Regions from separate parts of the Streptosporangium sp. NPDC000095 genome, predicted to be linked through region 2. Evidence: riboswitches for the same ligand, from Rfam matches in the RefSeq annotation. Region 2 holds a riboswitch; the other holds the start of a gene.

Region 1 (4,408 bases), on a different contig from region 2:
GCTGCTGCGCCGTCGCGGGCCGGGTGCGATCGACCAGGCCGACGAGACGGCGAGGGAGATTTCCGGCCTGCTGCTGGAATTGCACGCCTCGCTGCTGCGTTCCGGCGTGCGTGGGGCTCTGGGTCGGTGAGAGCCTGACCAGGCACTCGTACCCCCACGAGTGTTACGTTGAACAAACCGGTCGGAATCCAGCGAAGACGGAGCAGCCCGTGTTGCAGATGGAGGTCGTGGGCGTTCGAGTTGAAATGCCCTCCAACCAGCCGATCGTCTTGTTGAAAGAGACGCATGGGGAGCGTTACCTGCCTATCTGGATCGGCATGACGGAAGCCACGGCGATCGCCATGGCCCAGGCCGAGGAACCACCACCCCGGCCGCTCACTCATGACCTGTTCCGTGACGTGCTCGAAGGGCTCGGAGTCCGGCTGAGCACGGTCAACATCGTCGCTCTGCGCGACGGCATCTTCTTCGCCGATCTCGTGTTCTCCAACGGGGTGGAGGTGAGCGCGCGTCCCTCGGACTCGATCGCCTTGGCACTTCGAACCGGCGCACGTATCTTCGCGAGTGAGGATGTGGTCCGGGAGGCGGGGGTGATCATCCCCGACGACCAGGAGGACGAGGTGGAGAAGTTCAGGGAGTTCCTTGACACGATCACGCCCGAGGACTTCGGCCGCGCGGGGTAGGAATTTCGGTGCATTTACGCTTCACGACGCGCCGAGTGGGGTCGTTGACTGGACTTGGCCCCAGTCCTACGGTGCATGTGAACCCTGCGGCCGTGCGTAAACCCCCAGATCAGGCCGTGGGATGAGAGAAAGCCGGAGGTCCGCGTGGCGGTCAGCAGCGGCGAGGGTAGAAACGCCGATCAGGATGACCCGAAACGGCGCCAGTCGGCACGTCAGCGCGCGGGTGAAGAGGGTCTGCTGTTCGACGGGCAACCGGTGAAGGTGCCCGCCGACATCGGTTACAGGGGCCCGACGGCCTGTTCCGCGGCCGGCATCACCTACCGGCAACTCGACTACTGGGCGCGCACCGGCCTCGTCGAGCCCACCGTGAGAGCCGCCCACGGATCCGGCTCCCAGCGCCTTTACGGCTTTCGCGACATCCTGGTGCTCAAGGTCGTCAAACGGCTCCTCGACACCGGCGTCTCCCTCCAGCAGATCCGCATCGCCGTGCAGCACCTGCGCGACCGGGGCGTCAACGACCTGGCCGGGATCACCCTGATGAGCGACGGGGTGAGCGTCTACGAGTGCACCTCGCCCGACGAGGTGATCGACCTCCTCCAGGGCGGCCAGGGAGTCTTCGGCATAGCACTGGGACGGGTGTGGCAGGAGGTGGAGGGCTCCCTCGCGGATCTGCCCGGCGAACGTGCGGAGTCGAGCGAGGGCCCTTTAGGCGATCATCAGGCCGATGAGCTGGCCCGCCGTCGCAGAGCACGACGAACCGGGTAAACTCGGACTGCTGCTGACCCTGTGCGGGAGAGACCCCGACAGCGAGCGGGGCGCCGAAGGAGCAACCTCCCCGGAATCTCTCAGGCACCCGGTACCGCACGGACGAGGCAACTCTGGAAAGCAGGCGCGCCGGCCAGGTGCGACTCACCGACGGTGCAAGCCTCCCGTCACGGGTAGGTGAAGCTCTCAGGTCACGACGCGTGAGACGGTCGTGATGACAGAGGGGGAGACCAGGCATACGCCCGCGCCCAGCGCCGGTCTCCACCCCGTCCCGGGAGGCTTCACCATGACCGACCTGTCATCGCTCAGCGAACTCGGCTCCCTGCCGTTCTCCACCCGCCACATAGGGCCGGACGACGCCGGCCAGACCCGCATGCTGGAGGCGGTCGGATTCGCCTCCGTGGCCGACCTGGTCGCGGTGGCCGTGCCCGAGGCGATCCGCTCCGCGGGGCGGCTGAGCCTGCCCCCGGCGGCCGGGGAGTCCGAGGCCCTCGCGGAGCTTCGAGTCCTCGCCGGGCGCAACACCGTGCTCACCTCGATGATCGGCCTGGGCTACCACGACACGATCACTCCGGGCGTCATCCGCCGCAACCTCCTGGAGAACCCCGGCTGGTACACCGCGTACACGCCCTACCAGCCGGAGATCTCCCAGGGCCGTCTGGAGGCCCTGATCAACTTCCAGACCGTCGTCTCCGACCTGACCGCCCTCGACGTCGCCGGTGCCTCCCTGCTCGACGAGGCCACCGCCGCCGCCGAGGCGATGACCCTGGCCCGCCGCGCCGGCCGCGGCCCCTCGAAGGTGTTCGTGGTCGACGCCGACGCGCTGCCGCAGACCAAGGCGGTGCTGCGCACCCGCGCCGAGCCGCTCGGCATCGAACTGGTCGAGAGCGACTTCACCGCCGAGCTTCCCGAGTGCTTCGGGGTGCTCGTGCAGTATCCCGGCGCCAGCGGCAGGATCCGCGACTTCCGCGCCGTCGCCGACGCCGCCCACGCGCGCGGCGCCCAGGTGGTCGCCGCCGCCGACCTGCTCGCCCTCACCCTGCTGGCCGCGCCGGGCGAGCTCGGCGCCGACATCGCCGTCGGGTCCTCGCAACGCTTCGGCGTCCCCCTCGGCTTCGGTGGCCCCCACGCCGCCTACATGGCGGTCCGCGACGGTCTCCAGCGCCAGCTGCCGGGCCGCCTGGTGGGCGTCTCCCAGGACGCCGACAAACGCCCCGCGTACCGGCTCGCCCTCCAGACCCGTGAGCAGCACATCCGCCGGGAGAAGGCCACCAGCAACATCTGCACCGCGCAGGTGCTGCTCGCCGTGATCGCCGGCATGTACGCCGTCTACCACGGACCCGAGGGCCTGCGCAGGATCGGACGGCGCACCCACAGGCACGCCGTCGTGCTCGCCGAGGGCCTGCGCCAGGGCGGTGTCGAGGTCGTGCACGACACCTTCTTCGACACCGTGCTCGCCAGGGTGCCCGGCCGCGCCGAGGAGATCGTCGCCACGGCCCGCGAGAACGGCGTCAACCTGCGCCTGGTCGACGCCGACCACGTGGGCGTCACCTGCGACGAGAAGACCGAGCCGCTCCACCTGGAGCAGGTCCTGGCCGCCTTCGAGATCAGCGGCGCCGTGCTGGCCGACCTCGACGCCGCCGCCCACGACGCGCTGCCCGCCGCGCTGGCGCGGGTCAGCGACTACCTGACCCACCCGGTCTTCCACAGCCACCGTTCCGAGACGGCCATGCTGCGCTACCTGCGAAGGCTCCAGGACAAGGACATCGCGCTCGACCGGTCGATGATCCCGCTGGGCTCCTGCACCATGAAGCTCAACGCGACCACCGAGATGGAGCCGATCACCTGGCCGGAGTTCGCCGGGCTGCACCCCTACGCGCCCGAGGACCAGGCCGCGGGCCACATCGAGCTGATCGGGGAGCTGGAGCGCTGGCTCGCCGAGGTCACCGGCTACGACGCCGTGTCGCTTCAGCCGAACGCCGGCTCGCAGGGGGAGTTCGCCGGGCTGCTGGCGATCCGCGCCTACCACACCGCGCGCGGAGAGTCGGGCCGCGACGTCTGCCTGATCCCCTCGTCCGCGCACGGCACCAACGCCGCGAGCGCCGTCATGGCCGGCATGCGCGTGGCCGTGGTCGCCTGCGACGACAAGGGCAACGTCGACCTCGACGACCTCGTCGCGAAGATCGACAAGCACCGCGAGCAGCTTGCCGCGATCATGGTGACCTACCCGTCCACGCACGGCGTGTACGAGGAGACGATCGTCCGGATCTGCGAGCTGGTGCACGAGGCTGGCGGGCAGGTCTACGTCGACGGCGCCAACCTCAACGCGCTGGTCGGCCTGGCCAGGCCGGGGGAGTTCGGGGCGGACGTCTCCCACCTCAACCTGCACAAGACCTTCTGCATCCCGCACGGCGGCGGTGGCCCCGGCGTCGGCCCGGTCGCGGTCCGCGCCCACCTGGCCGACTATCTGCCCGGCCATCCGCTGCGTGAGGGTACGATGGTCGGCCCGGTCTCGGCCGCGCCGTACGGCTCGGCGGGCATCCTGCCCATCTCCTGGGCCTACATCCGGATGATGGGCGCCGACGGCCTGAAGGCGGCGACCGAGCAGGCCATCCTGTCGGCCAACTACCTGGCCCGCAGGCTCAGCCCCCACTACCCGGTCCTCTACACCGGCCGCGGCGGCCTCGTCGCCCACGAGTGCATCGTCGACCTGCGCCAGATCACCAAGGAGACCGGGGTGACGGTCGACGACGTGGCCAAGCGCCTCATCGACTACGGCTTCCACGCCCCGACCATGTCCTTCCCCGTGGCGGGAACGCTGATGATCGAGCCGACCGAGAGCGAGGACCTGGCCGAACTCGACCGGTTCTGCGAGGCGATGATCTCGATCCGCGAGGAGATCGCGAAGGTCGCCTCCGGCGCGTACGACAGGACCGACAACCCGCTGCGCAACGCCCCGCACA
Region 2 (4,408 bases):
TCAAACAGTCGGGCCTCGGCCGCGAGCTGGGTCCCGACGCCCTGTCAGCGTTCACCGAGACCAAGAACGTCTTCATTTCCGAGGAGTAGAAGCGATGCTGCGTTTGCAGGACAGGGTCGCCGTCATCACCGGCGCCGGAAGCGGGATCGGCCTCGCCACCGCGCGCCGGTTCGCCGCGGAAGGCGCCCGCGTCGTGTGCGTGGACCTGGACGAGACGACCGGTCCGGCGGCCGCCGAGGAGGTCGGGGGGCTGTTCGTGCGGGCCGACGTGACCGACGAGGACGACGTCGCCCGGGTGTTCCAGACCGCGTTCGACACCTACGGCAGCGTGGACATCGCGTTCAACAACGCGGGCATCTCGCCGCCCGAGGACGACTCGATCCTGGAGACCGGCATCGACGCCTGGCGCCGGGTCCAGGAGGTGAACCTCACCTCGGTCTACCTGTGCTGCAAGCACGCCATCCCGTACATGCGGCGGCAGGGCAAGGGGTCGATCATCAACACCGCGTCGTTCGTCGCCGTGATGGGGTCGGCGACGAGCCAGATCTCCTACACCGCCTCCAAGGGCGGGGTACTCGCCATGTCCCGCGAGCTGGGCGTGCAGTTCGCCCGCGAGGGGATCCGGGTGAACGCGCTGTGCCCGGGGCCGGTGAACACGCCGCTGCTGCAGGAATTGTTCGCCAAGGACCCCGAGCGGGCGCAGCGCCGCCTCGTCCACATCCCGGTGGGCCGCTTCGCCGAGGCGTCCGAGATCGCCGCCGCGGTGGCGTTCCTCGCCTCGGACGACGCGAGCTTCATCACCGGCTCCGAGTTCCTGGTGGACGGCGGCATCTCCGGCGCGTACGTCACCCCGCTGTAGACCCGCTGTAGACCTCGCCCCGCCACCTTCGCGACCGGCGGTGGCGGGATTTGCCCAGGCCATACCCCGGCCCCGATAACGTGCGAGGACGTGGGCCCATCTCCCATGTCCCCGGCGTCCGCGTGAGAAAGAGATCATGTCCCGTCCCGTCATCGGCATCACCTGCTACGTCGAGCCCGCGCGCTTCACCGTCTGGGAGACGACCACCGCGCTCCTGCCGTACGACTACGTCGACCACGTGGCCCGCGCGGGCGGGCAGCCGGTGATCCTGCCCCCGGCGGGCGACCCCTGGGCGCTGGTGGGGCGCCTGGACGGCCTGATCCTGGCCGGTGGCGGTGACGTCGGCCCCGAGCGGTACGGGCGGGAGCCGCACGAGCGGACCGGCTACGTCCGGCCGTTCCGCGACGACGCCGAGCTGGGACTGGTCGAGGCGGCGCTGGAGCGGGGCACACCCTTCCTGGGGATCTGCAGGGGCATGCAGATCCTGAACGTCTCGCTGGGCGGCAGCCTCCACCAGCACCTGCCCGACGTGGTCGGCCACGCCGGGCACGCCCCGGCCCCCGGCCAGTACGGCAGGATGCCGGTGCGGCTCGCCCCCGGCAGCCACACCTCGAAGATCTTCGGGACCGAGACCGTGGAGGTGGCCCACTACCACCACCAGGCCCTCGACCGGCTCGCCGAGGGCCTGACCGTGACCGCCCACGCCGAGGACGGCACGGTCGAGGCCGTGGAGGTGGACGGCCACCCCTTCGCCGTCGCCGTCCAGTGGCACCCCGAGACCGACGACGAGTCGGCTCTGTTCGAGGCGCTGGTCCGGCACGCCACCCCCTGACCGGCACGGATCGGGGCCGCGAGGGGATTTCGCTCGGCCGGTGCGGGCGGTTAGGCTGGCCGACGACACCGATGAACCCGTGCGGGAGAGCGTCCTGACAGCCAGACCAGGACCCCTGAAGGAGCAAGCCCTCCCCGCGAACCTCTCAAGGCAAAGGACCGTGCGGGTAGGTGCCCTCTGGAAAGCAGGTCCCACGACCTCGCCGAAGGTGAAAGTCCGGTAAAACCCGGATGAAACTCTCAGGCACCCACGACAGAGGGGGAGGATGCTCTCATCTGTCCCTTGTCTGAGGTGCGCACATGTCCCGACCTACGCCGCTGCGCGGCGTCCACGAGTCCCTCGGCGCGACGCTGACCGACTTCGCGGGCTGGCTGATGCCGCTCCGCTACGGCAGCGAGTCGGCCGAGCACAACGCGGTCCGCCAGGCGGCCGGCCTGTTCGACCTCTCCCACATGGGGGAGATCTTCGTGACGGGGCCACAGGCCGCCGAAGCCCTCGACTACGCGCTGGTCGGCCACCTCTCCGCGCTGGAGCCCGGCCGCGCCCGCTACACGATGATCGTCGACACCGAGGGCGGCGTGCTGGACGACCTGATCGTCTACCGGCTCGCCCCCGCCGAGTTCATGGTCGTCGCCAACGCCTCCAACTACCCCCGGGTGGCCGCCGAGCTGACCGGCCGCGCCAAGGGCTTCGACGCCGCGGTGGAGGACCGCTCCGAGCGGTACGCGCTGGTCGCGGTCCAGGGGCCGCGCTCCGTGGAGATCCTGGGCTCGCTCACCGACGCCGACCTCGAAGGGCTCAGGTACTACGCCGGCCTGCCCGCCGTCGTCGCCGGTCGCGAGGCCCTCGTCGCCCGTACCGGATACACCGGCGAGGACGGCTTCGAGCTGTTCGTCGCGGCCGAGGACGCCGAACCGCTCTGGGCCGCCCTCACCGAGGCGGGCGCGCCGCACGGCCTGATCCCCGCGGGCCTGTCCGCCCGCGACACCCTCCGTCTGGAGGCCGGGATGCCGCTGTACGGCAACGAGCTGTCGGCCGCCCTGACCCCGTTCGACGCCGGGCTCGGCCGTGTGGTGAGGTTTGACAAACCGGGCGACTTCGTCGGCCGGGCCGCCCTCGAATCCCTCAAGGACGTCCCGCCGTCCCGCCGCCTGGTCGGCCTCGTCGCGACCGGCCGCCGGGTGCCCCGGCACGGGTATCCGGTGGTGGTCGCCGGTGACGGCGCGGTCGTCGGCGAGGTCACCAGCGGGGCGCCCTCCCAGTCACTGGGCAGGCCTATCGCGATGGCCTACGTGGACAACGGCCTGTCGTCAGGACTGGCCGTCGACATCAGGGGCAGCCACGAGCCGGTCGAGGTCGTCGCACTGCCTTTCTACAGGAGGAAAAAATGAGCAGCATTCCCGAGGACCTGCACTACACCAAGGAACACGAGTGGATCTCCGGCATCGATGACGGCCTCACCCTCACCGTGGGCATCACCGCCTACGCCGCCGAGGCGCTGGGTGACGTGGTCTACGTGCAGGTGCCCGAGGTCGGCGCGACGGTCGCCTCCGGTGACGCCGTCGGCGAGGTCGAGTCGACCAAGTCGGTGAGCGACATCTTCGCGCCGGTCGACGGCGAGGTCGTGGAGGTCAACCAGGCCGTCGTGGACGACCCCTCGCTGGTCAACAGCGACTCCTACGGTGAGGGCTGGCTGTTCCGCGTACGTCTTGAGGGCTCCGCCGACGACCTGCTGTCGCCCGAGGAGTACGCCGCGCTCACCTCGGGTGAGTCCTAAGCCTTTCCCCCCTCGCGTCACGGTCACGCGCGCCGGAGGGCGCGCGTGGCCGTCCACGCTGGAAGGATTCAGATGACGATCAGCGTCTTCGATCTCTTCAAGATCGGAATCGGCCCGTCCAGCTCGCACACCGGCGGCCCGATGGCCGCCGCCCACAAGTTCGCCCGCGGCCTCCACCAGGACGGGCTCCTGGAGAAGACGGCCCGGGTGCGCGCCGTCCTGTACGGCTCGCTGGGCCTGACCGGCAAGGGCCACGGCAGCGACAAGGCCGTGCTGCTCGGCCTGTCCGGCGAGAAGCCCGAGCTCGTCGACGTCGACGCGGTCGAGGGCCGGCTCGCCGCCATGCGCGAGTCGGGCACCATCTCCCTGTACGGCTCGCGCGAGATCCCCTTCGTCGTCGGCGAGGACCTCGTCTTCGAACGCAAGATCTCGCTCCCCGGCCACCCCAACGGCATGCGCTTCACCGCCCTGTCCGAGTCCGGCGAGACGGTCCGCGAGAAGGTCTACTACTCGGTCGGCGGCGGCTTCGTCGTCGACGAGAACGCCACCGGCGCCGACCGGATCAAAGCCGACGACACCGTCCTGCCCCACCCCTTCACCACGGCCGCCGAACTGCTCGCCCAGTGCGCGGAGACCGGGCTGTCCATCTCCGGGTTGATGCTGGAGAACGAGCAGGCGTTCGGCCGCACCGAGGCCGAGGTTCGCGACCGATTGCTCGTCCTGTGGCAGGTCATGAGCGAGTGCGTGCGGCGCGGCATCGACAAGGAGGGCATGCTGCCCGGCGGCCTGAAGGTCCGCCGCCGCGCCCACCAGCTCCACCGGCAGCTGCGCAGCGAGTCGGGAGAAAAGGACTCGCTGCAGACGATGGACTGGGTCTCGCTCTTCGCCCTCGCGGTCAACGAGGAGAACGCCGCCGGCGGCCGGATCGTCACCGCGCCCA

What was found. A riboswitch is a leader RNA that binds a small molecule or an ion and turns the genes downstream of it on or off. The one in region 2 is predicted to bind glycine.
Region 1: it holds a riboswitch for glycine, as region 2 does, so the genes downstream of both, gcvP (aminomethyl-transferring glycine dehydrogenase) here and gcvT (glycine cleavage system aminomethyltransferase GcvT) in region 2, are expected to answer to the same signal.

Annotation. Positions count from the first base shown of each region.
Region 1 covers NZ_JBIAZS010000008.1:333,220-337,627, reverse strand. Annotated here, with positions in the region: gene ACFY3V_RS20350 (MerR family transcriptional regulator) at 1-130, shown strand, start outside; gene ACFY3V_RS20345 (bifunctional nuclease family protein) at 210-680, shown strand; gene ACFY3V_RS20340 (MerR family transcriptional regulator) at 825-1,445, shown strand; glycine riboswitch at 1,460-1,552, shown strand; gene gcvP (aminomethyl-transferring glycine dehydrogenase) at 1,732-4,408, shown strand, end outside.
Region 2 covers NZ_JBIAZS010000005.1:100,065-104,472, forward strand. Annotated here, with positions in the region: gene ACFY3V_RS13590 (aldehyde dehydrogenase family protein) at 1-89, shown strand, start outside; gene ACFY3V_RS13595 (3-oxoacyl-ACP reductase) at 95-859, shown strand; gene ACFY3V_RS13600 (gamma-glutamyl-gamma-aminobutyrate hydrolase family protein) at 996-1,691, shown strand; glycine riboswitch at 1,764-1,862, shown strand; glycine riboswitch at 1,863-1,957, shown strand; gene gcvT (glycine cleavage system aminomethyltransferase GcvT) at 1,991-3,082, shown strand; gene gcvH (glycine cleavage system protein GcvH) at 3,079-3,468, shown strand; gene ACFY3V_RS13615 (L-serine ammonia-lyase) at 3,541-4,408, shown strand, end outside.